Regions from separate parts of the Streptomyces sp. P9-2 genome, predicted to be linked through region 2. Evidence: riboswitches for the same ligand, from Rfam matches in the RefSeq annotation. Region 2 holds a riboswitch; the other holds the start of a gene.
What was found. Region 2 has a riboswitch for thiamine pyrophosphate ahead of thiO (glycine oxidase ThiO). Riboswitches for the same ligand answer to the same signal wherever they lie in the genome.

Region 1: it holds a riboswitch for thiamine pyrophosphate, as region 2 does, so the genes downstream of both, ACQY0Z_RS22425 (thiamine ABC transporter substrate-binding protein) here and thiO (glycine oxidase ThiO) in region 2, are expected to answer to the same signal.

What each region holds. Positions count from the first base shown of each region.
Region 1 covers NZ_CP192633.1:4,854,419-4,869,675, forward strand. Annotated here, with positions in the region: gene ACQY0Z_RS22350 (YifB family Mg chelatase-like AAA ATPase) at 1-379, shown strand, start outside; gene dprA (DNA-processing protein DprA) at 988-2,115, shown strand; gene whiG (RNA polymerase sigma factor WhiG) at 2,402-3,244, shown strand; gene ACQY0Z_RS22365 (TetR/AcrR family transcriptional regulator) at 3,367-3,924, shown strand; gene ACQY0Z_RS22370 (M23 family metallopeptidase) at 3,959-4,543, opposite strand; gene rpsB (30S ribosomal protein S2) at 4,926-5,804, shown strand; gene tsf (translation elongation factor Ts) at 5,959-6,795, shown strand; gene pyrH (UMP kinase) at 6,987-7,745, shown strand; gene frr (ribosome recycling factor) at 7,866-8,423, shown strand; gene ACQY0Z_RS22395 (phosphatidate cytidylyltransferase) at 8,423-9,547, shown strand; gene ACQY0Z_RS22400 (hypothetical protein) at 9,674-9,859, shown strand; gene ACQY0Z_RS22405 (pentapeptide repeat-containing protein) at 9,874-10,776, shown strand; gene ACQY0Z_RS22410 (IS481 family transposase) at 10,805-11,761, opposite strand; gene ACQY0Z_RS22415 (hypothetical protein) at 11,913-12,203, opposite strand; gene rlmN (23S rRNA (adenine(2503)-C(2))-methyltransferase RlmN) at 12,352-13,458, shown strand; TPP riboswitch at 13,483-13,588, shown strand; gene ACQY0Z_RS22425 (thiamine ABC transporter substrate-binding protein) at 13,666-14,754, shown strand; gene ACQY0Z_RS22430 (ABC transporter permease) at 14,730-15,257, shown strand, end outside.
Region 2 covers NZ_CP192633.1:3,222,176-3,237,432, forward strand. Annotated here, with positions in the region: gene ACQY0Z_RS14755 (class II 3-deoxy-7-phosphoheptulonate synthase) at 1-1,124, shown strand, start outside; gene ACQY0Z_RS14760 ((2Fe-2S)-binding protein) at 1,288-1,527, shown strand; gene bfr (bacterioferritin) at 1,634-2,152, opposite strand; gene ACQY0Z_RS14770 (sulfite oxidase-like oxidoreductase) at 2,337-2,984, shown strand; gene ACQY0Z_RS14775 (deoxyribonuclease IV) at 2,997-3,875, opposite strand; gene pknB (Stk1 family PASTA domain-containing Ser/Thr kinase) at 3,924-5,852, opposite strand; gene ACQY0Z_RS14785 (thiazole synthase) at 6,008-6,802, opposite strand; gene thiS (sulfur carrier protein ThiS) at 6,805-7,026, opposite strand; gene thiO (glycine oxidase ThiO) at 7,023-8,189, opposite strand; TPP riboswitch at 8,187-8,298, opposite strand; gene ACQY0Z_RS14800 (FAD-dependent oxidoreductase) at 8,394-9,629, shown strand; gene ACQY0Z_RS14805 (Rv2175c family DNA-binding protein) at 9,697-10,062, shown strand; gene thiE (thiamine phosphate synthase) at 10,414-11,073, shown strand; gene metF (methylenetetrahydrofolate reductase [NAD(P)H]) at 11,200-12,123, shown strand; gene ACQY0Z_RS14820 (SCO2102 family sporulation regulator) at 12,180-13,121, shown strand; gene ACQY0Z_RS14825 (phytoene desaturase family protein) at 13,182-14,666, opposite strand; gene ACQY0Z_RS14830 (TetR/AcrR family transcriptional regulator) at 15,120-15,257, opposite strand, start outside.

The DNA.
Region 1 (15,257 bases), 1.6 Mb from region 2:
CGCCGTCACCCGCGGCGAACTGACGGCGGCGGGCGCCCGGGGCGAGACGACCGCGACGGTCGCCGACCGGGTGCGCTCGGCCCGCGAACGCGCCGCCGCCCGGCTCCAGGGCACACCGTGGAGCCTCAACAGCGAGATTCCCGGCCGGGAGCTCCGCAGCCGCTGGCAGGCCGCACCGGGTGCCATGGACGAGGCCGAACGCAGCCTGGAGCGGGGCGTGCTGACCGCGCGGGGCATCGACCGGGTCCTGCGGGTCGCCTGGACGATCGCCGACCTGGCCGGCCATGCCCGCCCCGACGCGGGCGACGTCGCACTGGCGCTGCAACTGCGGACGGGTGTGCCGCGTGGGGTGCCGATGGTGATCGGGGCGGGGGCATGAGCGGGGGAAACGGGCCGTTCGGCCCGCCGTGGTACCTCGATTCGGCGGGGTCGGCTGGGCGGGTGGGGCGCGGTGACCCGCCTCGGCAGACCGAGCCAGGGGGTCTGCCTGGAGGGGCCGGGGCTGATGGTCCGGCGCGACCGACCGGCCCAGGCGGCCCGTCCGGGGAGGCCGGGTATGACGGAGCGCCTCGGCAGACCGAGCCAGGGGGTCTGCCTGGAGGGGCCGGGGCTGATGGTCCGGCGCGACCGACCGGCCCAGGCGGCCCGTCCGGGGAGGCCGGGTATGACGGAGCGCCTCGGCAGACCGAGCCAGGGGGTCTGCCTGGAGGGGCCGGGGCTGATGGTCCGGCGCGACCGACCGGCCCAGGCGGCTCGCCCGGGGAGGCCGGGTACGACGGAGCGCCTCGGCCGAACGGCCAGGGCGACCGGCCCGGATCGGCCGGGCCCGACGGCGCCCCGCGGCCGACCCGCTTGGGCGGGCCGCCCTTGGGCGGCCCGCCTGGGGTGGGCGCGCACGGCAGCCAGCCGCGGCCGGCCGGTCAGGGCGGCCCACCCTGCGCGACCGGGCCCGACACCTCACCCCCACCCACCAACCACGGCGGCCTCCTGGGCCGGATCTACCTCACCCGCGTCATCGAACCCGGGGACGAGACCGGCGGGCGTTGGGTGCGTGAATTCGGGGTGGACGGGGTGGTGCGGCGGCTCAGGCACCGGGGGGAGTCCCTGCCCGGCGTCAGCCAGAAGCGGTGGGCCGGGTTGCTGGCCCGGGCCGAGCGGGCCGACCCGCGGCGGGATCTCGCCGTCGCTCAGGACGCGGGTGTGCGGTTCGTGTGTCCCGGGGACGCGGAGTGGCCCGGCCAGCTCGACGACCTCGGGGACGCCCGCCCGCTCGGCCTGTGGGTGCGCGGCACCGCCGACCTGCGGATGTGGGCGCTGCGTTCCGTCGCCCTCGTCGGCGCCCGGGCCTGCACCGAGTACGGCGCGTTCATGGCCGCCACCCTCGCGGCCGGGCTCGCCGAGAAGGGGTGGATCGTCGTCTCCGGCGGCGCCTACGGCATCGACGGCGCCGCCCACCGAGGGGCGCTCGGCGCGGGCGGCGCCACCGTCGCCGTGCTGGCCTGCGGCGTGGACCGCCCCTACCCGCGCGGACACGCGGGACTGATCAACCGGATCGCGGAACAGGGTCTGGTGGTCGGCGAGTTGCCGCCGGGCGAGCATCCGACCCCCAGCCGCTTCCTCCTCCGCAACCGCGTGATCGCCGCCCTCACCCGGGGCACGGTCGTCGTCGAGGCGGCCCACCGCAGCGGCTCCCTGGTGACCGCCCGCGCCGCCCGCCGGCTGGGACGTCACACGATAGGGGTACCGGGCCCGGCCACCAGCGGCCTCTCCGCAGGGGTGCACGAGCTGCTCCGGCAGGACGCCGTCCTCGTCACCGACACCGACGAGATCGTCGAACTGGTCGGCGACATGGGCGAGCTCGCCCCTGAGCGCAGAGGCCCCGTCCTGCCCCGTGACCTGCTGGATCCGGCGGTCCGCCAGGTCCTCGCCGCGCTGCCGGCCCGTAGGGCGGCCCGCCCGGACGACATCGCCCGCACGGCGCAGACCACCACGGACGACGCGATCGCGAAACTGTACGAACTCCGAGCACTTGGTTACGTCGAACGACACGGCGACGCCTGGAAGTTGACGCGCCAGGCGATGATCTCGGTCCGGGGCGGCGCCGATGTCCGTTGACGCAGCGTGTTCGGCCGTCCGGGGGAACCCCGACACGCCTTGGAGAATACGTCAGTTGGGGTATCCGAGTGATCACGCAGAGCGACGGCTGTGCCCCGGCGGGACTGCCCCCGGAACGTATCTGCGCACGGCCCGGCCCCCGTTCTTCGCACACCGCGACGCCGCAGTCACGCTACGCTCACGAGGGCCGAGACACGGACAGCCCAGAACAGACACCAGAACAGACATCGGACAGACCACGCACCCAGGCAGTACCAGCCCACGGCAGAACGGCACTAGGCGACGAATGCCCCAGCACACCTCCGGGTCCGACCGGGCGGCGATCCCCCCAGCCGCCCGCGACGGTGGCAGCGTGCGGCCGCCCGCTCCCTCGACGCTCGACGAGCTGTGGCGGTCGTACAAGGCGACGGGGGACGAACGTTTGCGGGAGCAGCTGATCCTGCACTACTCACCACTGGTGAAGTACGTCGCCGGCCGGGTCAGCGTGGGGCTGCCGCCCAACGTCGAACAGGCGGACTTCGTGTCCTCCGGGGTCTTCGGGCTGATCGACGCGATCGAGAAGTTCGACGTCGACCGCGAGATCAAGTTCGAGACGTACGCGATCACCCGGATCCGCGGCGCGATGATCGACGAACTGCGGGCGCTGGACTGGATCCCCCGCTCCGTGCGGCAGAAGGCGCGCAACGTGGAGCGCGCCTACGCCACCCTCGAGGCGCGGCTGCGGCGCACCCCGACGGAGAACGAGGTCGCCGCCGAGATGGGCATCACCGTCGGCGAGCTGCACGCGGTGTTCAGCCAGCTCTCGCTCGCCAACGTCGTCGCCCTGGAGGAGCTGCTGCACGTCGGCGGTGACGGCGGCGACCAGCTCAGCTTCATGGACACCCTGGAGGACACCGCCGCCGACAACCCGGTGGAGGTCGCCGAGGACCGGGAGCTGCGCCGCTTCCTGGCGCGGGCCATCAACACGCTGCCCGAACGGGAGAAGACCGTGGTCACGCTGTACTACTACGAGGGCCTGACCCTGGCCGAGATCGGCAATGTGCTGGGCGTCACGGAGAGCCGGGTGAGCCAGATCCACACCAAGTCGGTGCTCCAGCTGCGCGCCAAGCTGGCCGGTTTCGGCCGCTGACCTGTCGCTGACCCGTCGCTGACCTCGGCCGGCGGCCGGGGTGACCGGCCGGGCGAACCCCTGGCCGCGGTGGGCGGGGCGTCCGTAAAGTGGACGTCGTGCCAAGGATTCGAGCGGCCTCCGTGGCCGAGCACCGGTCGATGCAGCGAGCCGCCCTGCTGGACGCGGCACGCTCCCTGCTGTCCGAGGGCGGTACGGAGGCGCTGACCTTCCCGGCCCTCGCCGAGCGCACGGGCCTCGCCCGGTCGTCCGTGTACGAGTACTTCCGCTCGCGGGCGGCCGTCGTCGAGGAGCTGTGCGAGGCCGACTTCCCCGTCTGGGCGGCGGAGGTCGAGGCGGCGATGGCGGACGCCGAGGGCCCCGAGGGCAAGATCGAGGCGTACGTCCGCAAGCAGCTGGAACTGGTCGGGGACCGGCGGCACCGCGCGGTCGTCGCGATCTCCGCGAGCGAACTCGACGCCGGCGCCCGGGAGAAGATCCGCGCCGCCCACGGCGGGCTGATCGCGATGATCGTCGACGCGCTCGCCGAGCTGGGCCACGCCGAGCCGCGCCTGACCGCCATGCTGCTCCAGGGCGTGGTCGACGCGGCCGTGCGCCGTATCGAGCTGGGGGCGGCCGAGCACCCCGACGTGATCGTCCGGGCGGCGGTCTCCCTGGCCCTGGACGGCGTCCGGGGCTGAAGCCGCCTGCCCGCCCGCGAGGCGCCCGGCCCCCTCAAGGCAACGACACCCCGAGCACCGGCAGGAGCCGCGACGGACCCCGGTGCAGCAGCCACGGGGGCAGCAGCGAGAGCGGGTCCAGGTAGGTCTCGTCCCGCAGCAGACCCCAGTGGACGCAGGGCGCCGCGCAGTGGGAGCCGCCCGCCTCCACCGTGCCGATCACCTCGCCCGCCGTCACCTCCGCGCCCTGAGGCACCGAGGAGCGGACGGGTTCGTAGGTCGTACGCAGCGGCGGATCCCCGGTGCCGGCGAGCTCCACCGACACGACCCCCTTCCCGGCCACCCGGCCCGCGAAGGACACCCGGCCGTCCGCCACCGCCCGTACCGGCGTCCCCGAAGCCGCCGCGAGATCGACACCCCGGTGTCCGGGCCCGTAGGCACTCGCCGGCGGTTCCCAGCCGCGCAGCACCCGCGGACGTACCCCCACCGGCCACGTACGGCCGACGGCCGGGACGGCCTCGTCGTCCGCGGCGGGGAGCGCCCCGACGACGGCCGTCGGCGACCCTCCCGCTCCCGCCGCGAACAGCCGTGAGGCCGGCGGCGCCAGCAGTGTCACCACCGTCAGGGCCACCACCAGCACCAGCCGCACGCACCGCCTCGGCCAACCGCCCCGCCCGCTCCCATCAGCCATTTCGGCCCGTTCACGCCACCCACGTCCCTCGCTCCGTACCGGTCCTCGCATGGCGGAAGCGTCTCCCGAGGAGGTGATCTCCGCCGGGACCTGTGGACGGACGGCCGGGTTGTGGACAACGGCGTCACCCGGCACCCCGCGGGTCCCGTACACTTCTGGTGGCGACCCGGGCCACCGGGTCGACTTCGCACGCCCCGACATCGGGACCGGTCACGGCCGTGGCCCGGTGTCAGCGCCCCTCGGTCCTTCGTGGCACGGCGCGTCGTGGGCGTCAGGCGCGGGAGCCGTCCGGCCCCCGCGGCACAACCGAGAAATTCAAGGAGATACGGCCATGGCCGTCGTCACGATGCGGGAGCTGCTGGAGAGCGGCGTCCACTTCGGTCACCAGACCCGTCGTTGGAACCCGAAGATGAAGCGCTTCATCTTCACGGAGCGCAACGGCATCTACATCATCGACCTGCTCCAGTCGCTGTCGTACATCGACCGCGCCTACGAGTTCGTCAAGGAGACCGTGGCCCACGGCGGCACGGTCATGTTCGTCGGCACGAAGAAGCAGGCGCAGGAGGCCATCGCCGAGCAGGCCACCCGCGTCGGCATGCCCTACGTCAACCAGCGCTGGCTGGGCGGCATGCTCACCAACTTCTCGACCGTCTACAAGCGTCTGCAGCGCCTCAAGGAGCTCGAGCAGATCGACTTCGAGGACGTGGCCGCCTCCGGCCTCACCAAGAAGGAACTGCTGGTCCTCTCCCGCGAGAAGGCGAAGCTGGAGAAGACCCTCGGCGGTATCCGCGAGATGCAGAAGGTGCCCAGCGCCGTCTGGATCGTGGACACCAAGAAGGAGCACATCGCGGTCGGCGAGGCCCGGAAGCTCAACATCCCGGTCGTCGCCATCCTCGACACCAACTGCGACCCCGACGAGGTCGACTACAAGATCCCGGGCAACGACGACGCGATCCGCTCCGTCACCCTGCTCACCCGCGTGATCGCCGACGCCGTCGCCGAGGGCCTCATCGCCCGCAGCGGTGGCGCCGAGGGCAAGGGCGAGAAGGCCGCCGGCGAGCCGCTGGCCGAGTGGGAGCGCGACCTGCTCGAGGGCGAGAAGAAGGCCGACGAGGCCGCTCCGGCCGCCGCCGAGGGCGAGAAGCCGGCTGAGGCCCCCGCCGCCGAGGCCCCGCAGGCCGAGGCCGAGCCCAAGGCCGAGCAGGCCTGACCGCTCCGTCAGAGCCGATGACGGCGGGAGCGGTGACATGACGTCCGCTCCCGCCGTTCACCCGTAGACCGGCGGTGGCCCGGGACCTGCCCACGAAGCGGTCCCGCCCCGCCGCTCTTCGAACCTCCAGACTTCGAGAAAGATTCACAGACTCATGGCGAACTACACCGCCGCCGACGTCAAGAAGCTCCGGGAGCTCACCGGCGCCGGCATGATGGACTGCAAGAAGGCGCTGGACGAGGCCGACGGCAACGTCGAGAAGGCCGTCGAGGCGCTCCGCATCAAGGGCCAGAAGGGCGTCGCCAAGCGCGAGGGCCGCTCCGCCGAGAACGGCGCCGTGGTCTCGGTCATCGCCGACGACAACTCCTCCGGTGTCATCGTCGAGCTGAAGTGCGAGACGGACTTCGTCGCCAAGGGCGAGAAGTTCCAGGCCGTCGCCACGGCGATCGCCGAGCACGTCGCCAAGACCTCCCCGGCCGACCTCGAGGCCCTGCTCGCCTCGGAGATCGAGGCCGGCAAGACCGTCCAGGCGTTCGTCGACGAGGCCAACGCCAACCTCGGTGAGAAGATCGTCCTCGACCGCTTCGCGCAGTTCGCCGACGGCTACGTGACGGCGTACATGCACCGCACGATGCCCGACCTGCCCCCGCAGATCGGTGTGCTCGTCGAGCTGGACAAGCCGAACGCCGAGATCGCCAAGGGCGTCGCCCAGCACATCGCCGCCTTCGCGCCGAAGTACCTCTCCAAGGAGGACGTGCCGGCCGAGGTCGTCGAGTCCGAGCGCCGCATCGCCGAGGAGACCACCCGCGCCGAGGGCAAGCCCGAGGCCGCGATCGGCAAGATCGTCGAGGGTCGTCTCAACGGTTTCTTCAAGGACGCCACGCTGCTCGGCCAGCCGTACGCGCTCGACAACAAGAAGTCCGTCCAGAAGGTGCTGGACGAGGCCGGTGTCACCCTGAAGCGCTTCTCGCGCATCAAGGTCGGCATCTGAGTCCGCACCGCGACGGACGCGCGACCCCGATAGGGTCGACAGCAGTCGTTCGGACATGCGTCCACGCACGCGCGCGTGCCGGGCGACAGCAGATCTGACGAGGAGGCCATTGCCGCATGGGATGCGAAACACGCCCCACCGGCAATGGCCTTCTTCGTATGTGCAACACGTGAAAGAGGCGGGATTCGACCATGACGACCAAGGCTGAGAAGAGCGACGACGGCAAAGTGCGCGGCCGGTTTCTGCTGAAGCTGTCCGGAGAGGCCTTCTCCGGTGGCGGAGGCCTGGGCGTCGATCCCGACGTGGTGCACGCCATCGCCCGTGAGATCGCGGCCGTCGTACGCGACGGCGCGCAGATCGCGATCGTGATCGGCGGCGGCAACTTCTTCCGCGGAGCCGAGCTCCAGGTGCGCGGCATGGACCGCGCCCGTTCCGACTACATGGGCATGCTCGGCACCGTGATGAACTGCCTGGCCCTCCAGGACTTCCTGGAGAAGGAAGGCGTCGACTGCCGTGTGCAGACGGCCATCACCATGGGCCAGGTCGCCGAGCCCTACATCCCGCTGCGCGCCGTGCGCCACCTGGAGAAGGGCCGCGTGGTCATCTTCGGCGCCGGTATGGGCATGCCGTACTTCTCCACCGACACCACCGCCGCGCAGCGCGCCCTCGAGATCGACGCCGAGGCGCTCCTCATGGGCAAGAACGGTGTCGACGGGGTCTACGACTCCGACCCCAAGACCAACCCCGACGCCGTCAAGTTCGACGCCCTCGGCTACGGCGAGGTCATCACCCGGAACCTCAAGGTCGCCGATGCCACGGCCGTCACGCTCTGCCGTGACAACAGCCTCCCGATCGTCGTGTTCGAACTCCTGCAGGAGGGCAACATCGCCCGCGCCGTCAAGGGTGAGAAGATCGGCACGCTGGTGGGCGACCAGCCCGGGCACAACTGACCGGGGGATGGACAATGTCCTGCCGGTCGTGAACCGTGCAGGAAGAAGACGCGACGCAGCCGGCCGCCGCCCCGACCGAGGACCGCAGCCGGGCCTACTCAAGACACGCAGGAGCAAGTGGTGATCGAAGAGACCCTCCTCGAGGCCGAGGAGAAGATGGAGAAGGCCGTCGTGGTCGCCAAGGAGGACTTCGCCGCGATCCGCACCGGCCGTGCGCACCCGGCGATGTTCAACAAGATCGTGGCCGACTACTACGGCGCGCCGACGCCGATCAACCAGCTGGCCTCGTTCTCCGTGCCCGAGCCGCGCATGGCCGTGGTGACCCCGTTCGACAAGAGCGCCCTGCGCAACATCGAGCAGGCGATCCGTGACTCGGACCTGGGCGTCAACCCGAGCAACGACGGCAACATCATCCGGGTGGTGTTCCCCGAGCTGACCGAGGAGCGCCGGCGCGAGTACATCAAGGTCGCCAAGGGCAAGGGCGAGGACGCGAAGATCTCGATCCGCTCCGTGCGCCGCAAGGCCAAGGAAGCCATCGACAAGCTGATCAAGGACGGCGAGGTCGGCGAGGACGAGGGCCGCCGTGCGGAGAAGGAGCTCGACGACACCACGGCGAAGTACGTCGCTCAGGTGGACGAGCTTCTGAAGCACAAGGAAGCGGAGCTGCTCGAGGTCTGATGAACGACTCTTCCTGGGGGACGCCGCAGACCGGGTACTGGGGGCCGTCCGACCAGGGACCCGGCCCGGGAGCTGTCCCGGCGGGTCCCGCGTACGATGCGCACCAAGCACAGCAGACGCGGCCCATGCCCATCGTGCCTGATGTACCCGAACACGGCGGAGACCAGGATGCGGACCGGGGGGCTGCTCGGCTGAGCGGCCCCCTGTTCCGAGACGAGCCGACGCGGGCCCGCCCCCTGCCGGGGGAGGTGCCGCAGAATCCGGAGCCCATGCCCCACGCCCCGCAGCCGGCACCCGCACCGCAGAAGAAGACCGCGGGGCGGGACCTCGGCGCCGCGATAGGCGTCGGCGTCGGACTCGGCGCGGTGATCGTCGCGTCCCTGTTCTTCGTCAAGGCCGTCTTCGTCGGCGTGATCGCGGTCGCCGTCGTGGTGGGCCTGTGGGAGCTGACGACGCGTCTGGACGAGCGCAAGGGGATCAAGGCGCCCCTCGTGCCGCTGGCGCTGGGGGGCGCGGCCATGGTCGTCGCCGGGTACGCCCGGGGCGCCGAGGGCGCGTGGATCGCCATGGCCCTGACCACGCTGGCGGTGCTGGTGTGGCGCATGACGGCGCCGCCGGAGGGCTACCTCAAGGACGTCACGGCCGGTGTCTTCGCCGCGTTCTACGTCCCCTTCCTGGCGACGTTCGTCGCGATGCTGCTGAAGGCCGAGGACGGCCCGTGGCGCGTGCTGACCTTCCTGCTGCTCACCGTGGTCAGCGACACCGGCGCGTACGCGGTCGGCTGGCGCTTCGGCAAGCACAAGCTCGCCCCGCGCATCAGCCCGGGCAAGACCCGCGAGGGCCTGCTGGGCGCGGTCGCCTTCTCGATGGCGGCGGGCGCGCTGTGCATGCAGTTCCTGATCGACGACGGCCAGTGGTGGCAGGGCCTGCTGCTGGGCCTCGCGGTCGCGGCCAGCGCGACGCTGGGCGACCTCGGCGAGTCGATGATCAAGCGGGACCTGGGCATCAAGGACATGGGCACGCTGCTGCCGGGCCACGGCGGCATCATGGACCGCCTGGACTCCCTCCTGCCGACGGCGCCGGTGGTGTGGCTGCTGCTGGCGCTTTTCGTGGGGGCGGGCTGAGGTTCGCGTCCTCGCTGTCGTCGGGCCCCTGTCCTCTCGGACGGGGGCCCGAGTGCTGTGTACACGCCTCTGGCGACCTGCGATCATGATCACGGGGTTGGTCATACACACCGTGAGGGGCACACCGTGCGCAGCCTGATCGTGAATGTCGTGCTGGTCGTCGCCGTCTTCGCGCTGGTGCTGCTGGCGCTCGGCAGCGGTATGGGAGGGATGGAGATCACCATCTGGTTCGGCGCGCTGCTGGCCTCGCTGGTGTTCGTGATCTCGCGGTACGTCAGGCAGCGGGGGGCGCGTACGGAGGCGCCGCGCTGAGCACCTTGGCCGAGGTGCGCGAGCGGGGCGGCGCGTCCGTCAGGGCCGCCGTGCTGGCGTTCGGTGCCTGTCACCGCCGTCTCGGCGAGGCCGCGCCTGACTGGGAGCGGGCGAAGCGGCACTTCGCCCGGCTGATCGCAGTGATCGCGGGGGCGGTGCCCTCGCAGGCGGCCGAGCACGAGGCCGTCCATTTGTTGCTCGCGGTCGACAACGTGCCCGGTCACCGCTGTCCCATCTGCGTGAGGCCTCAGGCACCCCTCCCTCGGCCGCCGGCCCGTGCCGGAGGCGACCTGACGGACGACGAGCGGGCGGAGCACGCGGCCCGCCTGCGCGGACTGCTCTACCTGGCCTGCCCGGACGCCCCGGCCGGAGCGCTCGAGTACACGGCGGAGGCCATCACGGAGCGCGCGGCGGAGCCACCTGCGGAAGCGGTCCCGGAGGCCGCAGATCTCGGCCGCCCCCGGCGCCCGTACAGCGAGGACCCTCTCAACCTGTGCGGCGCGGACCTGCGTGGAGCGAGCCTCACGGCCGCTGACCTGAACCACGCGGACGCGCACGGCGCGGACTTGACGGGTGCGGACCTGACCGGCGCGGAATTGTCGGGTGCGAACCTGACGGGCGCGGGTCTGGGCCACGCGATCCTGTCAGGCGCGGACCTGACCGACGCGAACCTGAGCAACGCGACGATGAGCCACGCGAACCTGACCGACACCGTCCTGCGCGACGCGGCCCTGACGGACACGGACCTGCGCGGTGCGCTGCTGTGCGGCGCGGACCTGACCGCCGCGGATCTGACATACGCCGACCTGACCGACGCGAACCTGACGAACGCGATCCTCACAGGCGCGGACCTGACCGACGCCGTCCTGACGGGGGCGGTGCTGGCGGCTACCACGGACCTGCGCGCCCCCGAGTGAGGAGCCCTCGGGGTCGGCCCCCGCCCCGCTAGATGTGCTGACCGGGCAGGTTGGTGACGCGGCTGGCTGGTGGGTGGCCGCCGATGCCGGTGTGGGGGCGGTGGTAGTTGTACCAGTGCAGCCAGTCGGTGAACGCTTCCCTGCGCTCGTGGTCTGAGGTGTAGGGCCGCTGGTAGGCCCATTCGTCGAGCAGGGTGCGGTGGAAGCGTTCGACCTTGCCGTTGGTCTGGGGCCGCCAAGGCCTGGTCCAGCGGGGGCTGATGCCCAGGTCGCGGCAGGTGTCACGCCAGGTGTTCTTGCTGTAGGCCCAGGCGTTGTCGGTCAGGACCCGCTCGATGCGGATGCCCAGCGATGCGAAGTAGGCCGTGGCCCGGACGAGGAAAGCTGCGCAGGTCGGGGCGGTCTCGTCGGGCAGGTCCTCGGTGTAGGCGATCCGGCTGTGGTCGTCGAGGGCGGTATGCAGGTAGGCCCAGCCGGCGCCGTTGGTCCGGCTGCGGTGGCCGTCGGCCCGGCCGAGGGTCTTGTGGCCGCCGCCGTCGGGGATCCTGCCGAGCTTCTTGACGTCGATGTGGACCAGTTCGCCGGGTCGGGCGCGTTCGTAGCGGCGGACGGGTTCGCCGGTGGCCCGGTCCAGGGCCCTCAGAGGCGGCTGGCCGTGCCGCTGGAGGATGCGGTGGGCGGTGGAGGCCGCGATGTGGCACCGGACGGCCAGCCGCAGCGGGCCGATGCGGTGTTCGCGCCGGAGCCGGAGGACTTCCATCTCGATCTCGGCCGGCGTCCTGCGGGGCTGGTGGTGGGGCCGGCTGGAGCGGTCGTTCATTCCGGCGACGCCGAGCTGCCGGTAGCGGGTGGCCCAGCGGGCGGCGGTGGTGTGGCTGACCTGGAAACGCTCGGCAGCCCGGCGCAGCGGCCAGCCGTCGTCGACGACACAGCGGGCCAGGCGAAGACGCCCGGTCTCGGTCAGCGGGGCATTACGGTGGGGCACGAGGGCCTCCTCGGATCGGTGCAGATGTCGCAATCCACACCGAACCCGGAGGCCCTCACCCGTTCAAGAACCCAGCACGCGTGTCACCAACGTCCCCGGACAACACAGCTAGAGGCCCGGCAGGTCGACCGAGGGGCGTGACGTACGCAGTTCAGCGGTCCGGGAAGGCGGCCACGCCACGCAGCACAACCCCGATCGAGAAGAGGACTGCTCCTCCTGCGAGCGACTTCAGCGAGAACTCATCCGACAGCGCGAAGAGGAAGAACACGCAGAAGCAGAAGAAGCCGCACCCCGAAAAGATGTGGCCCAGTCCGTGGGGCACGAGGCGCAGGACCCGGCCCCGCTCCCATGGGTGGATCCAGCCGGTGGTGAGCCCCGCCACGCCCAGCCCCACCATGCCCAGGGCGACGGCCGTCAGCGCCGGCAGGACCACGTGGACCATCGCACCTCCCCGGGGAAGATCGTGGCACGCGAACGTCTCCTCCGGTGACCCACCGCACAGCCCGTCCGATCAGCCACGACCCCCACCGACAGGTGTGGCCCCCGACACCCGCAGGTCACGCGATTCGATCTGCGACACTGGTACAGCCATGCCTAAGCCCGGAGAACTTACATTCGTCGCGCCGCGCGGAGCCAAGAAGCCGCCGCGGCATCTTGCCGATCTCACGCCTGCCGAGCGCAAGGAGGCGGTTGTCGCGGTCGGTGAGAAGCCGTTCCGTGCCAAGCAGCTCTCGCAGCACTACTTCGCGCGGTACGCGCACGATCCGGAGCTGTGGACCGACATCCCCGCCGGGTCCCGCGGGAAGCTGCGGGAAGCGCTGCTTCCCGAGCTGATGAGCGTCGTGCGGCATCTGTCCACCGACCAGGGGACCACCCGCAAGACGCTGTGGAAGCTGTTCGACGGGACGCTCGTCGAGTCCGTGCTGATGCGGTACCCGGACCGGGTCACCATGTGCATCAGCTCGCAGGCCGGCTGCGGCATGAACTGCCCGTTCTGCGCGACCGGGCAGGCCGGGCTGGACCGGAACCTGTCCACCGCCGAGATCGTGCACCAGATCGTCGACGGCATGCGCGCCCTCCGTGAGGGCGAGGTGCCCGGCGGGCCCGCGCGGCTCAGCAACATCGTGTTCATGGGCATGGGTGAGCCGCTCGCCAACTACAACCGGGTCGTCGGCGCCATCCGGCGGCTCACCGACCCCGAGCCGGACGGGCTCGGGCTGTCCCAGCGCGGGATCACCGTGTCGACGGTGGGCCTTGTCCCGGCCATCCACCGGTTCTCCGACGAGGGCTTCAAGTGCCGCCTCGCGATCTCCCTGCACGCCCCGGACGACGAGCTGCGCGACACCCTCGTCCCCGTGAACACGCGGTGGAAGGTGCGCGAGGTGCTCGACGCCGGGTTCGCGTACGCGGCGAAGTCCGGGCGCCGGCTGTCCATCGAGTACGCGCTGATCCGGGACATCAACGACCAGGCGTGGCGCGGTGACCGGCTCGGGCGAATGCTCAAGGGGCGTCCCGTGCACGTCAACCTCATCCCGCTCAACCCGACGCCCGGCTCCAAGTGGACCGCGTCGCGGCCCGAGGACGAGAAGGCGTTCGTCGAGGCGATCGCCGCGCACGGTGTGCCGGTGACGATCCGGGACACCCGTGGTCAGGAGATCGACGGGGCGTGTGGTCAGCTCGCCGCCACCGAGCGGTAGTCTGACCGGCGTCAACACATCTGCATATTCCGACAGGGGAGCGCCACAGCGCTGAGAGTGCGGCACCGGCCGCAGACCCTCCGAACCTGGCCCAGGTCATTCTGGGTAGGGAGATCGGTCATCACTCGAGCTGTTGCGCCCTGCCCGGGACCCCCAGGGGTTCCGGGCAGGGCCGCGTCTCTTCCTGGTCACCCCAGGAGGAATCAAGTGGGCATCACCAAGAAGGTCACCGTCCTGGCCGTCGGGCTGGGGCTCGTCACGCTGTCCGCCTGCGGGTCGTCCGACGGGGACGGCAGCGGCGCCGGCGGCGAGGGCTCCACGACCGTGACCCTCGTCAGTCACAACTCGTGGGCGGTGTCCGAGGACGTCGTCGCCGCCTTCGAGAAGCAGTCCGGCTACAAGCTCAAGGTCCTCGAGGACGGCGACGCCGGGCAGGCCGTGAACAAGGCGATCCTGACCAAGGACAACCCCCAGGGCGACGTCTTCTTCGGCGTCGACAACACCCTGCTGTCCCGCGCCCTCGACAACGGCCTCTTCCAGTCCTACGAGGCCGAGGGATCGGACCAGATCCTGCCCGCGTACCGGGTCGACGAGGGCAAGCACCGGGTCACCCCCGTCGACACCGGTGACGTCTGCGTCAACTACGACAAGGCGTGGTTCGAGAAGAAGAAGCTCACCCCGCCGAAGACCTTCGACGACCTGGCCGAGCCCGCGTACAAGGATCTCCTCGTCGTCGAGAACGCCGCCACCTCCTCGCCCGGCCTCGGGTTCCTGCTCGGCACCGCCGCCGAGTACGGCGACGACGGCTGGGAGGACTACTGGAAGAAGCTGAAGGCCAACGGCGTGAAGGTCGTCGACGGCTGGGAGCAGGCGTACAACGAGGAGTTCTCCGGGTCGGCCGGCGGCAAGAAGGCCAAGGCCGACCGTCCGCTCGTCGTCTCGTACGCCTCCTCGCCCCCCGCCGAGGTGATCTACGCCGACCCGCGGCCCGAGACCGCCCCCACCGGCGTCGCCGAGGGCACCTGCTTCCGCCAGGTCGAGTACGCGGGCCTGCTGAGCAACGCCAAGAACCCCGAGGGCGGCAAGGCGCTGCTCGACTTCATGGCCGGCAAGACCTTCCAGGAGGACATGCCGCTCAACATGTTCGTGTACCCGGTGCGCGAGGACGCCCAGGTGCCCGAGGAGTTCGTGAAGTTCGGGCCGCAGGCGAAGGAGCCGCGGACCATGGACCCGGCGAAGATCGCCGAGAACCGTGACCAGTGGGTCAAGTCGTGGACCTCGCTCGTACTGAAGTGAGCCCGCCCGAGGTGAGCCCGCCCGGAGCGCGCCCGCGCCGCCCCGGCTGGTGGCGGCGGAACGTGGCCCGGCTCGGTCTGATGGCCGTGCCGGCCGTGTTCTTCGCCGTCTTCTTCGCCTACCCGGTCGCCGCGATCGTCGCCCGGGGACTGAAGGCCGACGGCGGCTGGCAGTTCGGGCGGATCGCGGACGTGCTCACGCAGTCCGACATCCGCCAGGTGCTGTGGTTCACCACCTGGCAGGCGCTCGTCTCCACGGCCCTCACCCTGGTGATCGCCCTGCCCGGCGCCTACGCCCTGGCCCGCTTCGACTTCCCCGGCAAACAGGTGCTGCGCGCGGTGATCACCGTGCCGTTCGTGCTGCCGACCGTTGTCGTCGGCACGGCGTTCATGGCGCTCGTCGGGCGTGGCGGGCTGCTGGACGAGCTGTGGGGCGTGCGCCTCGACACCACGGTCTGGGCGATCCTCCTCGCCCACGTCTTCTTCAACTACGCCGTGGTCGTC
Region 2 (15,257 bases):
CGTTCGACGCGGTGTCCGCCGAGCACATCCGGGCGAAGCTCAAGACGCTGCTCCAGATGGGCGCCGTCCTCACCTACGCCGCCTCCGTGCCGGTCGTGAAGGTCGGGCGGATCGCCGGGCAGTACTCCAAGCCGCGCTCCAAGCCGACCGAGACCCGTGACGGTGTGACGCTGCCGACGTACCGGGGCGACTCGGTGAACGGCTTCGAGTTCACCGAGGAGGCCCGGGTCCCGGACCCGGAGCGGCTGAAGCGGATGTACCACGCGTCGGCGTCCACGCTGAACCTGGTGCGGGCCTTCACCACCGGCGGTTACGCCGACCTGCGCCAGGTGCACGCCTGGAACCAGGACTTCGTGAAGTCGTCGCCGTCCGGCCAGCGCTACGAGCAGCTGGCGCGGGAGATCGACCAGGCGCTGAACTTCATGCGGGCCTGCGGCGCGGAGCCGGAGGAGTTCAAGACCGTCGAGTTCTTCTCGTCGCACGAGGCGCTGCTGCTCGACTACGAGTCGGCGCTCACCCGCGTGGACTCGCGCACGGGTCAGCTGTACGACGTCTCCGCGCACATGGTGTGGATCGGTGAGCGCACCCGGCAGCTGGACCACGCGCACATCGAGTTCGCCTCGCGGATCCGCAACCCGATCGGCATCAAGCTCGGCCCGACCACGACGGCCGAGGAGGCGCTGCAGTACATCGACCGCCTCGACCCGGAGCGGGAGCCCGGCCGGCTGACGTTCATCGTCCGGATGGGCGCGGACAAGATCCGCGACAAGCTCCCCGAGCTGGTGGAGAAGGTGACCGCGTCCGGCGCGACCGTGGCGTGGGTGACGGACCCGATGCACGGCAACACCTTCGAGGCCGCCTCCGGCCACAAGACCCGCCGCTTCGACGACGTGCTCGACGAGGTGAAGGGCTTCTTCGAGGTCCACAAGGAGCTGGGCACCCACCCGGGCGGCATCCATGTGGAGCTCACGGGTGACGACGTCACCGAGTGCGTGGGCGGCGGCGACGAGATCTTCGTCGACGACCTGCACCAGCGCTACGAGACGGCGTGCGACCCGCGGCTGAACCGCAGCCAGTCGCTCGACCTGGCGTTCCTGGTCGCGGAGATGTACCGGGACCAGTGACCGGCGGGGCCGGCTGATGGAAGTCGGGGGTGGGGCGTGTCTCACACGGGACGGCGCCCCACCCCCCTTTCGTGCCCGCGAAGGGCGTAGGTAAGGTTAGGTTTGCCTCACCGACGGAGGGTCGGTACGGCACGACCCAGATCTTCGTCGGGAGGTGACCCGCGTGTTCGTCTGCAGCTGTTTCGGCGTGACCGAGGAACAGGTGAAGAGCCACGCGGAAGCCGGTGCCTGCACGCCCCGGCAGATCGCCTCCGCCTGCAAGGCCGGCACGGACTGCGGCGGCTGCGTCCGGCGCATCCAGGCGCTGCTCGGCCGCGGCGCCTGCCCCCGGCGGCAGGTCATCGACCAGGGCGGGCAGCCGCTCGTGGCCGACGTCGCGCCGGAGGTCCCGGAAGCCGCCTAGCTCTTTCGTCTGGATCAGGCCGGCCGTGGGACGCGGTGCGTCTTGGCCGACGCCGGGGTGATCCGAACGAAAGGCCCTGGCGCGCCCCGCAGGTTCCCCGGCGCCGTCAGGGCGTCTTGAAGCCGTGCGTCCCGGGGCCCGAGGGGTCGGGCTGGGTCTGCTCGATCACCGTCGACAGGTAGAGCGCCTCGCCCAGTTTGTCGATCAGCTCCAGCTGGGTGTCCAGGTAGTCGATATGGTGCTCCTCGTCGGCCAGGATGGCCTCGAAGATGTTGGCCGAGGTGATGTCGTTCTTGTTGCGCATGACCTCGACGCCGCGGCGGAGCCGGTCGATCGCCTCGAGCTCGATCTCGCGGTCGGCCTGGAACATCTCGGTGACGGTCTGCCCGACGCGGACGTGGAACAGCCGCTGGTAGTTCGGCAGGCCGTCCAGCAGCAGGATCCGGTCGGTGAGCAGCTCGGCGTGACGCATCTCGTCGAAGGACTCGTCGCGGGTGTACTTGGCGAGCTTGTGCCAGCCCTTGTGGTCCTGGAGCTTGGAGTGCAGGAAGTACTGGTTGATCGCCGTGAGCTCGGCGGTCAGCTGCTCGTTGAGGAACTCGATGACCTCGGGATCGCCCTGCATGGCACGGGCTCCTTCCGCGTGGGGGAATGTGCGGGTCGGGGCGCATGATTGCATCGGCGCGGAAGATCTTCCAGTAAGTCTTGACTTAGTAAGTAATCCCACACTTGGTCCGTTATGGCCCTGAATAGCCGATTGTTCGGGGCCCGGTTCAGGAGCATGGCCACCGGTCTGTCAGGATGGAGACATGGGTCAGCCGGCGGAACGCGAATCGGGGGAGCGCGCGACACGAGGAGCGGCGGATCTCCAGCTCCCGCCGGGACAGCGGCTCCAGAAGGGCTGGCCGGTCACCCACTACGGGCCGGTCCCCAAGTTCCGCCCGGAGCGCTGGGAGTTCCGTGTCTTCGGCGCCACCGCCGACGGCGAGAAGCACCGCTGGACCCACGAGGAGTTCACGGCGCTGCCGTACACGACGGTCGAGGCCGATCTGCACTGCGTGACCAAGTTCAGCATGGTCGGCGCGGAGTGGGGCGGGATCCCGGCGCGCACGGTGGTGGAGATCGCCCCGCCCGCCCCGGACGTCACCCATGTGATGGTGTGGGCGGAGTACGGCTTCAGCTCCAACCTGCGGCTGGAGGACTTCACGTCCGAGCGCACGCTGTTCGCCACCCACAAGGACGGTGAGCTGCTCACCGCCGAGCACGGCTTCCCGCTGCGTCTGATCGTGCCGCACCTGTACGCGTGGAAGGGCCCCAAGTGGGTCCGCGGCGTGGAGTACATGACCGCCGACCGCCGGGGCTTCTGGGAGGAGCGCGGCTACCACAACGTCGGCGACCCCTGGAAGGAGCAGCGCTACTCCTACCAGGAGGAGCCCGGGGACGGCCCCGAGCTCTGAGACCCGGGGCTCTCAGCCCTCGCGGAGCTTCTTCAGCCGCTCCACGTCCGCCGCGTGCCCCTCCTTGCCGCCGGGCGTCTCGATCACCAGCGGCACACCCGCGGTCTCCGGGTGCGTCATCAGGTCCCGGAACGGGTCCTCACCGATGTGACCGGCGCCGATGTTGGCGTGCCGGTCCTTGTGGGCGCCGACGACGTCCTTGGAATCGTTGGCGTGGATCAGCTTCAGCCGTCCCGCGCCGACGGTCGCGGCCAGCTCGTCCAGGGTGCGGTGCGCGCCGCCGGGTCCCGCCAGGTCGTGCCCGGCCGCGAAGACGTGGCAGGTGTCCAGGCAGACGCCGAGCTTCGGATGGTCGTCCAGCTGCTCGACGTACGGGCCGAGGTCCTCGACCAGGGAGCACAGCGAGGCCCCCTGGCCGGCGGTCGGCTCCAGCAGCAGGTACGGGTCGTCGTCGCGGGTCAGCTCGTCCAGCAGAGGCAGCATGTGCTCCCGTACCTGCTTCAGCGCCACCGCGCGGTCACGGCCACCGGTCGCGCTGCCGGTGTGCACGACCACGCCGAGCGCGCCGATCTCCCGGCCTCGGCGCAGCGAGTGCCGCAGGGACTCCACCGACCGTTCCACGGTCGCCTCGGTGTGCGAACCGAAGTTGATCAGGTAGGGGGCGTGCACGTACGCCGGGATCGACGCCTCGGCGCAGGCCGCGCGGAACGCCTCGTCCTGGAGGGGGTTGCCGACGGGGGTGGCCCAGCCGCGCGGGTTGGCGACGAAGACCTGCACGGTCTCCGCGCCCAGGTCACGGGCGTAGGACAGGCCGACGGAGTGCAGACCGCCGGCCACGGGGACGTGACTGCCGATCGGGTTGCGGGCGGGGCCGGACGGGTGACTCTTCACCCGTCAAGGGTGTCACGGCCGCGCGTGTCACCCGGACGGCCCCCTCCGTCACCTGATCTTGAGGGTGATCGTCGAGCCCTTGGGCGCGGTCTCGCCGCCGTCCACCGACTGGTCCTTGACGGTGTCGCCGAACAGGCCCAGCAGGCCGCGGTCCTCCTTCACGCCGAACCCGGCGCCCTCCAGCTTCTCGCGGGCCTCGTCCACGCTGTCGCCGACGACGTCCGGCACCTCGACCATCTCCGGGCCCTTGGACAGGGTGAGGGTGACGGTGTCGCCCTCCGCGGCCTCTCCGCCGGCGCCCGGGGTCTGCCGGGCCACCTTGCCGGCGTCGTGCTCGGAGTGGACCCGCTCCTCGGCGATCTCCACCTCGAGCCCGGCCTCCTCCAGCTCGGCGCGCGCGTCCTCCGGGTCGTCGCCGGTGACGTCGGGCACGTCCACGGGGCTGCCCTTGCTGACGGTCAGCTTCACCGCCGTGCCCGCGCGGACCTTGGTGCCCTTGCCCGGCTCGGTGGAGATCACCGCATTCCTGGGCACGGAGTCGCTGAACTCGCGGGTCACCATGCCCGGCTTCAGGCCCTCGTCCTCCAGCAGCGACCGCGCCTTGTCCAGCGCGTAGCCGTCCAGGTCGGGCACGCGTACGGTCTGCGGACCCTTGGACACGGTCAGGGACACCGAGGCGCTGCCGCGGACGCGGACGCCCGCCGCCGGGTCGGTGCTGATGACCTTGCCCCGCTCGACGGTGTCGCTGTACTCCTCCTCGACCTCGCCCACGTCGAGCCCGGCCTCGGCGAGCCGGTCGCGGGCCTGCTGCTCGGTCTTCGACAGCACCGGCGGGACCTTGGTGAACTGGCCGGAGTTGATGTACCAGATGCCCGCGCCCAGGCCGAGCACCAGCAGCACGGCCACGACGATCGCGGCGGGGCCGCGCCGCACGGCCGTGCGGCGCCGGGGCGGCAGCGGGGGAGGGGACCGGAAGCGGCTGGTGCGGTGGACACGGTCCGCGCCGTCGTCGTCCTCGTTCACGGGGAGGGGGCGCGGCACGGTGAGCGAGCGTGGGATGACGCTGGTGCGGTCGTCGGCGTTGTCGTGCTCCGCGGACAGCGCCTGCGGGGGCAGCGCGTCCAGCTGCTCGTCGGTGAGCCGGGCGCGTGCCTCGCGGGTCACGGCGAAGAGCGCCACCGCGTCGGCCGGGCGGGCCCCCGCGTCGCGCGCGGTCGCCGCCGCGACCAGCGAGTCCAGCGCGGGCGCCAGACCCGGCACCACCTCGGAGGGCGGCGGCACGTCGTCGTGCAGGTGTTTGTAGAGGACGATCGCGGGCGAGTCGCCGTCGTGCGGCTTCTCGCCGGTCAGCATCTCGTAGAGCAGGATGCCGCAGGCGTACACGTCGACGCGGGGGTCGGCGGTTCCGTGCTCTATCTGCTCCGGGGCCAGGTACGACACGGTGCCCAGCACCGTGCCCGTGCTGTTGGTGACCGTGTCCACCGAGCGGACCAGGCCGAAGTCGGCGACCTTGACCCGGCCGTCGTCCCCGATCAGCACGTTCTCCGGCTTCATGTCGCGGTGCACGAACCCCGCGCGATGGGCGGCGCCCAGCGCGGCCAGCACCGGCTCCAGGATGTCCAGCGCGGCCCGCGCCTGCAGCGCCCCGCGCTCCCGCAGCACGTCCCGCAGGGTGCAGCCCGGGATGTACTCCATCGCCAGGTAGACGTACCCCCCGTCGGTGCCCTGGTCGAAGACCTGGACGACGTTGGGATGGGCCAGCCGGGCGACGGACTTCGCCTCGCGGATGAAGCGCTCCACGAAACTGGCGTCGGACGCCAGCGAGGGGTGCATCACCTTGAGCGCGAGGATGCGGTCGAGGCGGGTGTCCAGGGCCCGGTAGACCGTGGCCATCCCGCCGACGGCGATCCGCGCCTCGACGCGGTAGCGGCCGTCGAGCACCTGCCCGACCAGCGGGTCCTGAAGGGTCGTGTCCACGCAGCGAGTCTACGAGTCCGCGGTGACAGCCCCGGCCCGTTCAACCGCCGTTGGAGCGGACCTGTGACCTGTGTTACCCGACCGCGTCCGAAACACGGTCGGTGCGCGGGCCGGGAGGCGGGTCCGGCGGCGGGCCGGAACGCTGCCGTCCGGCGTCAGAACGCGGGCCGTTCCGGGTCCAGCTCCGCCCGGCCCTCGACCGGCGAGGACGCCTGCGCGAAGAGACGCCGGGGGATGCGCCCGGCCCGCCGCGCGAGCCGTCCCGCCTCCACCGCGCTCCGCATCGCGGACGCCATCAGCACCGGCTCCTGGGCGCGGGTCACGGCGGACGCCAGCATCACGCCCGCGCAGCCCAGCTCCATCGCCAGCGCCGCGTCCGACGCCGTGCCGGCGCCCGCGTCCAGGATCACCGGCACGCCCGCGCGCTCCACGATCAGCTCGAAGTTGTGCGGGTTGCGGATGCCGAGGCCCGAGCCGATCGGGGAACCCAGCGGCATCACGGCCGCACAGCCCACGTCCTCCAGCTTCCGCGCCAGCACCGGGTCGTCGTTGGTGTACGGCAGCACCGTGAACCCGTCGTCGACCAGCGTCTCCGCCGCGTCCAGCAGTTCCACCGGGTCCGGCAGCAGGGTGCGCTCGTCGGCCACGACCTCCAGCTTCACCAGGTCCGTGCCCAGGGCCTCCCGGGCCAGCCGCGCGGTGAGCACGGCCTCGCCTGCCGTGAAGCAGCCGGCGGTGTTCGGCAGCACCTCCACGCCGAGCTTGCGCAGCACCGACAGCACCGACCCCTGCACCGAGGGGTCCACCCGCCGCATCGCGACGGTCGTCAGCTCCGTGCCGGACGCCACCAGCGCCCGCTCCAGCACGTCGAGGCTCGGCGCCCCGCCGGTGCCCATGATCAGCCGGGACGTGAAGGTCCGGCCGCCGAGGACAAGGGGATCGTCGGCCATGGTCAGCCTCCTTGGACGGCGGTCAGGACCTCCACCCGGTCCCCTTCGGACAGGGGGGTGGCGGGCCACTGCGCGCGCGGGACGACGGTTTCGTTGAGGGCTGCGGCCACCCCGGAGGGCGCCGCGGTGAGCGACCTGACGACGAGGTCGAGGGCCGTGCCGGGCGGGAACTCCCGGGGCTCGCCGTTGACGGTGACGGTGACCGTGGTGACCGGGGCGTTCATACGGACTGCTCCGCGAGGACGGGGGCGCCGAAGCGCCGGGGGGTGAACGGGAGGGCCTCGTCGGGCAGCTCGCCGGTGGTCAGCACCCGCGCCATGGCGTCACCGGTGACGGGCGTCAGCAGCACGCCGTTGCGGTGGTGCCCGGTGGCGAGGAGCAGCCCGTCGAGGCCGGTCGGGCCGAGCAGCGGCGCGTTGTCGGGGGAGCCGGGGCGCAGTCCCGCGAGCGTCTCGGTCAGCGGCAGCTCGGTGAGGCCGGGCACCAGTTCGTGGGCGTCGCGCAGCAGCTCGTAGACGCCGCCCGCGGTGACCGTGGTGTCCCAGCCCATCTCCTCGCTGGTCGCGCCGATCACCAGCTCGCCGCTCTCACGCGGCACCAGGTAGACGTGGCTGCCGCGCACCACCGCCCGCACCGTGCGGCTCAGGAACGGCTCGGGGCGGTCCGGCATGGTCAGCCGCAGCACCTGCCCCTTCACCGGACGCACCGGGGGCAGCACCTCCGCGGGGATGCCCGCCAGCCGCCCGCTCCAGCTGCCGCCGGCCAGCACCACCTGGCCCGCGCCCAGCTCGTCGCCGTCCGCCGTGACCACGCCGGTGGCGCGGTCACGGCGGACGGTGAGCCGCTCGGCCCAGGCGCGGTGCAGCGTGACGCCGGCCCGCTCGCAGGCGGTCAGCAGCGCGGACGCCAGCCGGCGCGGGTCGATCTGGTGGTCGCCGTCCACCCGCAGCCCGCCGCGCACACCCGGCGCGAGCATCGGCTCCAGGCGCCGGCACTCCCGCCCGGTCAGCCACTGCGAGTCGAGGCCGGAGCGCCCGTGCAGGGCGTGCAGCTCGCGCAGATGGGCGCGGTCGTCGGCGTCCAGCGCCACGGCGAGGGTGCCGCAGCGGCGGTAGCCGAGGTCCTGGCCGGTGCGGTCGGACAGCTCGGCCGCGAAGTCGGGGTAGCGGCGGGCGGAGGCCAGGTTGAGGCCGAGCAGCGTCTGCTCGCCGTGGTGCAGTTCGGTGACGGCGGCCAGCATCCCGGCCGCCACCCGGGCGGCGCCGCCGCCCGGACCGGGGTCCACGACCGTCGTGGCGAGACCGGCCTGCGCGGCCCGCCAGGCCGTCACCAGACCGATGATCCCGCCCCCGACGACGAGGACGTCTGAGGTACGCGTGCGCGACATGGGCGTCCAGCCCCTCCCTTCGCCGGCATGACCCGGATCAGGTTCGTACGGTCGGAGGCCGCGAGCCTCCCTCTCAGCCCGGTGCGTCCGGGCTCCCGCGAGTGCGTGTACGCGAGCCACCCTAGCCCGCGCCGCGCCGCACCCGTAAGGGACCCCGCGCGGCAGCGGTCCGGCGCGGCGGGCACGGGTGTCTATGGTGAGCGGGTGAGCGAGCAGACGCAGGAACCGGGAGGGGCCGTGCCGCGCCGGGTCGTCGTGGCGGGCGCGGGCATGGCGGGCGTGCAGACCGCGGCGGCGCTGCGGGAGCGGGGCTTCACCGGCGAGGTGACGCTGATCGGCGCGGAGCCCCACCAGCCGTACGACCGGCCGCCGTTGTCCAAGGCGGTGCTGCTGGGCACCGCCGAGAGCTCCGCCTTCGACGTGGACTTCGACGAGCTCGGCATCGAACTGCGGCTGGGCTGCGAGGTGACCGGGCTGCGCCCCGGCGACCACGAACTGGACACCGAGGCAGGGCCCGTCCCGTACGACGTGCTGGTGATCGCCACCGGCGCGGAACCGCTGCGGCTGCCCGGCGCCGAGGGCGTGCCCGGCGTGCACCTGCTGCGCACCCTGGACGACGCCGTACGCCTGCGGCCGGTGCTCGCCGAGCGGCACGACATCGTGGTCGTCGGCGCGGGCTGGATCGGCGCGGAGTTCGCCACGGCCGCCCGGGAGGCGGGCTGCGCGGTCACCGTCGTCGAGGCCGAGGAGAGGCCGCTGGCGGGCGTGCTGCCCGCGGAGGTGACCGCGCCGATGACCGCCTGGTACGAGGAGGCCGGCGTCACACTGCGCACCCACGCGCGCGTGGCGCGCGTCGAGCCCGGCGCCGTGCTCCTCGACGACGGCACCCGGCTGCCCGCCGGCGCGGTCGTCGTCGGCATCGGCGCCCGCCCCGCCACCGCCTGGCTGGCCGGGTCCGGCATCGCCCTCGGCCCGCACGGCGAGGTCCTCGCCGACGAGCACCTGGCGACCTCCCTGCCCGACGTGTACGCGGTCGGAGACTGCGCCTCCTTCCCCTCCGCCCGCTACGGCGAGCGCCTCCTCGTCCACCACTGGGACAACGCCCTCCAGGGGCCGCGCACGGTCGCCGCGAACATCGTCGGCGGGCCCGGGGAGCGCGAGGTGTACGACCCGGTGCCGTACTTCTGGTCGGAGCAGTTCGGGCGGTTCGTGCAGTACGCCGGGCACCACGCGGCCGCCGACCGCACGGTGTGGCGCGGCGACCCGGCCGGCCCGGCGTGGAGCGTGTGCTGGCTGCGCGGGGACCGGCTGGTGGCGCTGCTCGCGGTGGGGCGGCCCCGGGACCTGGCGCAGGGGCGGCGGCTGATCGAGTCGGGCGCCGCGCTGGACCCGGAGCGGGTCGCGGACCCGGCGCGGCCGCTGAAGTCGGCGACCGTCTGACCGACTCGCCCGCGCGGTGGGACGGGGCTGGCTTCCGACTGTCGGTGGCAGGTGGCAGGCTTGTCCTGTGACCGAGATTGACGCAAAGATCGATGCTCTCGTCCCCGCCTGGCTCACCCTCCCCGACATCGCCGAGAAGCTCGGCGTCGAGGTGACGCGCGTCCGGCAGCTGGTCAAGGAGGGCCAGCTCATCGCCGTGCGCCGGGGTGAGAACCGCGCGCTGCACGTCCCCGCGACCTTCATCGACGGGGACAAGATCGTCAAGGGCCTGACCGGGACCCTGACGCTCCTGCGGGACGACGGCTTCACGGTCGAAGAGATGCTGGAGTGGCTTTTCACCCCCGACCCCAGCCTGCCGGGCACCCCCGCGCAGGCCCTCGCGGAGAACCGCGGCACGGAGGTGAAGCGCAGGGCCCAGGCCCTGGCCGTCTGACGCACGTTGCCCACGACGCCCCCAAGGGGCGGGGAACCGCGCGCTCAGCCCCCACGCACCCGCAGGGGCAGAACCGCGCGACGCCGGGCCCGCACGGTCCGACCGACGTTCCGGTGACCCCCTGAGGGGCGCCGGGAACCGCGTGCCAAGCCCCCACGCACCCGCAGGGAGCGAACGCCCCAAGGGGCGCGGGGAACCGCGTGCCAAGCCCCCACGCACCCGCAGGGACCCCCGACCGGGAGCGGCGTCGGCCGCCGCTCCCGGACCTCACCTGCCGCCAGGCACGACATAGGGTTCCGCCGACGGGCCCGCCCGGCCCGCCCACAGCGCGACCCACCCTGGGGGGAACCCATGCCCGACAACCCACGCACCCACCTCGCCGACGCCCGCGTCTACCTCTGCACGGACGCCCGCAAGCGCCAGGGCGACCTCCCCGACTTCCTGGACGCCGTCCTCGCCGCCGGCGTGGACATCGTCCAGCTCCGTGACAAGGGCATGGAGGCCGCCGAGGAGCTCGAGCACCTCGAGGTCTTCGCCGACGCCTGCGCTCGCCACGGCAAACTGCTCGCGGTCAACGACCGCGCCGACGTCGCCCACGCGGCCCGCGCCCACGTCCTCCACCTCGGCCAGGGCGACCTCCCCGTCCCCGCCGCCCGCGCGATCCTCGGCGACGGTGTACTCATCGGCCGCTCCACCCACGCCGAGGACGAGGCCGCCGCGGCCGCCGTCCAGCCCGGCGTGGACTACTTCTGCACCGGCCCCTGCTGGCCCACCCCCACCAAGCCCGGCCGCCTCGCGCCCGGCCTGGACCTCGTCCGGTACACGGCCGGGCTGGGCACCGACCGCCCCTGGTTCGCGATCGGCGGCATCGATCTCGCCAACCTCGACCAGGTGCTGGACGCCGGCGCCCGCAGAGTGGTCGTGGTCCGTGCCGTCACCGAGGCGGACGACCCGGGCGCCGCGGCCGCCGAGCTGGCCGGGCGGGTACGCGAGGCCGCGGACGCAGGCTGACCAGCACCGCCCCGAAAACCGCCGAGGCGTCTCAACTCTGTCCACACTGTGGACAGCAAGGCGGCAAATCAGACAAATATCCCGCTTCTGGTTGGGGCCCCGCCCACCCGTGGCTACGCTGCCCGTATGGCCCTCGGAACCGCATCCACCAGGACGGACCGCGCACGCACCGTGCGCGACATGCTCGCGACGGAGAAGCGGACGTACTCGTTCGAGTTCTGGGCCCCCAAGACGGAGAAGGGCGAGCGCAACCTCTGGAACGCGCTCCGCAGGATCGAGGCCGTCGCCCCCAGCTTCGTCTCCGTGACCTACGGCGCGGGCGGCTCCACCCGGGCCGGCACGGTGAAGGCGACCGAGCAGATCGCCGCCGACACCACCCTCACCCCGGTCGCGCACCTCACGGCGGTGGAGCACTCCGTCGCCGAACTGCGCAACATCATCGGCCAGTACGCCGACGCCGGGATCCGCAACATGCTGGCCGTCCGCGGCGACCCGCCCGGCGACCCGATGGGCGACTGGGTGCCGCACCCCCAGGGCCTCACCTACGCGGCCGAACTGGTGCGGCTCATCAAGGAGTCGGGCGACTTCTGCGTGGGCGTCGCCGCCTTCCCCGAGATGCACCCGCGGTCCGCGGACTGGGACACCGACGTGGCCCACTTCGTGGACAAGTGCCGGGCCGGCGCGGACTACGCGATCACCCAGATGTTCTTCCAGCCCGAGTCGTACCTGAGGCTGCGTGACCGAGTCGACGCGGCGGGCTGCGAGACGCCCGTCATTCCCGAGGTCATGCCTGTGACCAGCGTGAAGATGCTGGAACGGTTGCCAAAGCTCAGTAATGCGGTGTTCCCCGACGCCCTCAAAGAGCGGATCCTCACAGCGAAGGACGATCCGGCGGCGGTACGCTCCATCGGTATCGACTTCGCCACGGAGTTCTGCGCGCGGCTGCTGGCCGAAGGAGTGCCCGGTCTGCACTTCATCACGCTCAACAACTCCACGGCGACGCTGGAAATCTACGAGAACCTGGGTCTGCACCACCCGCCGCAGGCCTAGACCGGTCGCACGCGCATACGACACACTGCGTAGCGACCACTGGGAGAGGGGCGTACATGGGCTGGACGGTCCTCTACATCGCGTTCGGCATCGTCGCGCTGTGGTTGCTGGGTGAGGTGCTGCTGCAGTACAAGGCGCGCCTGCGCTGGCGGCTGCTCGCCTTCGTCGGGTTCCTCGGCGTCGTGTTCGGTGTGCTGATCCCGTCCGTGGTGGTGATCGGGCTGGGCGCCGCGGCCTTCGCCGTCGGGCAGACCTACGTCACGCTGTCGTTCCGGCGCGGCTTCCAGGCCGGCTGGGCGGTCAACGCGCCGATGCTGTCCGCCGTGAAGGGGCGCCGCGACGAACCGACGCTGGAGGTCACCGACCTCGAGGCGTCCGGCGACCGCGCCGACGCGTTCGACACCGGCCCGGTGACGGCCGGTTACGGCGCCGACGACGACTACGACCGCGACGACGTCTTCACCCCCGCCGCCGACCGCCAGACGGCCGCGGAGTCCACGGCCGTCTACGAGCCGCAGCCGCTGCCCGACGACACCGGCTCCTACGGCGTCTACGGCGACCAGGGCTACGCGGGCCAGGACCAGTACGCCGGCCAGGACCAGTACGCGGACCAGTACGCCGCGACCGCGCAGACCGCCGACCCCAACTACGCCTACGACTACTCCGCTTACGGGCAGCAGCAGGGCTACGACACGGGCCAGCAGTACGCCGCGTACTCCGACCCGTACATCGGGAACGCCACCTACGGCGGCGGCACGTACGACACGGGCTACACGGACCAGCAGTACGCCCAGCAGGGCTACGCGGCCCAGGACCCGTACGCGACGGGCGGCTACGGCGGCGAGACCCCGGCCGGCGGCCTGTGGGTGCCGCAGCAGCGCAGCGCCGACGACCCGTACGGCGGCGAGCTCCCGCCGGAGCAGCAGTACCCGTACCAGGACGGCGGCCAGCAGCAGGGCACGCAGGGCAACGGGTACGACGAGCAGTACCGCTACTGAGCGCGCGGACGGCGACGGGCGGCCGAGGGTCTCCTCAACCGCCCGTGCCCCGGCCCGCGTTCACTGCGAGCCGCGGAAGTCCGGCCCCTCCACGATCAGTCCGGCGACCAGCGCCCCCGACATCCCGGAGTGCGGCAGCCCGCCGCCGGGGTGCGACCAGCCGCCGACGGTGAACAGCCCCGGCAGACGCGTGGTGTTGGACGCGTGCAGGAAGCGGCCGTCCGCCGCCGCGAGCGCAGGCGCCGGCACCGCGCCGCCCTCCGCGCCCGTCTCCCGCTCGACGTCCTGAGGCGTGCGCACCTCGTGCCACAGCAGCCGGTCCCGCAGATCCGGCACCGTCCGCCCGGCGGCGGTCACCATCCGCTCCGCGAATTCCTGGACGCCCTCCGCCCCGGCGGGCGTCACGGCCGTCACGGTCACCGCCTCGTGCCCGGCGTCCGGGACCAGCTCCGGGTCGTCGGGCCGCAGCACCGTCACCGTCGGCTCGGCCGGCAGTCCGCCGCCGGCCAGCGCGTCCAGCTCCGCGTCACGGTCCCGGGTGTGCACCACCGTCCGGTGCGGGGTGCCCTCGGGGCGGGCGCCGCGCAGCGCCAGCAGCACGGTCGTCCGGCTCGCGCCCTCCCGCCGGGCGGGCACCTCGCCCTCCCCGCGCAGCCGCGTGGCGCACATCCGCTCCAGCACGCCGGGGCCGACCCCCGCGACCACCAGGTCCGCCTCCACGGCCGTGCCGTCGGCGAGTTCGACGCCCGCCGCCCGGCCGTCCTTCTCGCGCACCGCGGTGACCTCCGCGCCGAAGTGGAACTCCACCCGGCGGGCCAGACACCGCTCGTACATCGCCCGCGCCAGCTCCCGCAGCCCGCCCCGCACGTACCAGGTGCCGAAGGCGTGCTCCATGTACGGCAGCACCGCCGCGCTCGCCGGCGTGGTCCGCGGGTCCAGTCCGAACGCCAGGGCGTGGCTCTCCAGCACGGCCTGGAGCCGCGGGTCGCGCAGCTCCCACTCGCCGACCTCCGCCAGCGTGGCCGCCTTGCGCAGCCGCAGCAGCCGCCGGTGCGGGACCGCCGGATAGGGCTCGCGCCCGGCCAGCACCTCCCAGTTGGGCCACAGCGGCTCCTCGAGCAGCGGGCGGCGCGCCCGGTCCCAGGCCTCGCGGGCCCGCACCAGGAAGTCGCCCCAGCGCCGCGCCGCGTCCGCGCCCAGCGCCTCCTCCACCGCCGAGACCACGCCCGCGCGGGAGGCGTTCGGCAGGGACACCCGGGTGCCGTCCGCGAAGACGTGGTGCGACGACGGGTCGGCCTGCACCAGCCCGACGCACTCCTCCAGCGGCTCCCGGCCCGTCTTCACGAACAGGTCCCGGTAGACGGCCGGCAGCGGCAGCAGCCCGGGGCCCGCGTCGAAGGCGAACCCGTCCCGCTCCCGGCGGCGCAGCGCACCGCCGTACGTCTCCGTCCGCTCGTACACCGCCACCCGGTGGCCCGCGACGGCCAGCCGGGCGGCGGCCGCCAGCGCGCCCGCGCCGGCGCCGATCACCGCAATCCGTGCCATGTCAGGGACTTTATCCGCCGCCGGTCAGGGCCCGTCCCCGAGTATCCGCGCCCCCGCAGCGTGACCGTGCGGGCGCGCCCCGTGGTGGGCCCGGGTGCGCAGGAGTGAGTACCCGTACCTAACCGGCGAGATGAGTACGGCGGCGGATGGGCCCGGACCAGCGGGAACGGAAGAGTGGAGACCACGGAGAGGGGGCCCGGGCCCACGGCACCGGCGACACGGGGCGCCGGAACGGGGACCGGCCCGCGATCCGCTCCTTCCGCCGGCGCCGTCGGCGGGAGCGAGGCACGGGGGAACCCGGGGGAACGACCGCAACGGGGGTTCCACGGGGGGGACGTACGGGGGATCACGGGGGAACAACGGGGGAAACAGGAGGCGCCGGCCCGGCCGGTGGCCGCGGGGGACGCGGCCACCGACGGACCGGCGCCTTCGCGTGTCCGGTCGACGTGAGGGTCAGCCGCGGCCGCTGACCCGTCCTTGCAGCAGCCGCGACAGCGCCGCGTGCACGTCGTCCAGGGACCGCTCCGGCTGGAACGACTTCCAGTCCAGCGCCGCCACCAGCACCATGCCCACCAGCGCCGCCGCCGTCAG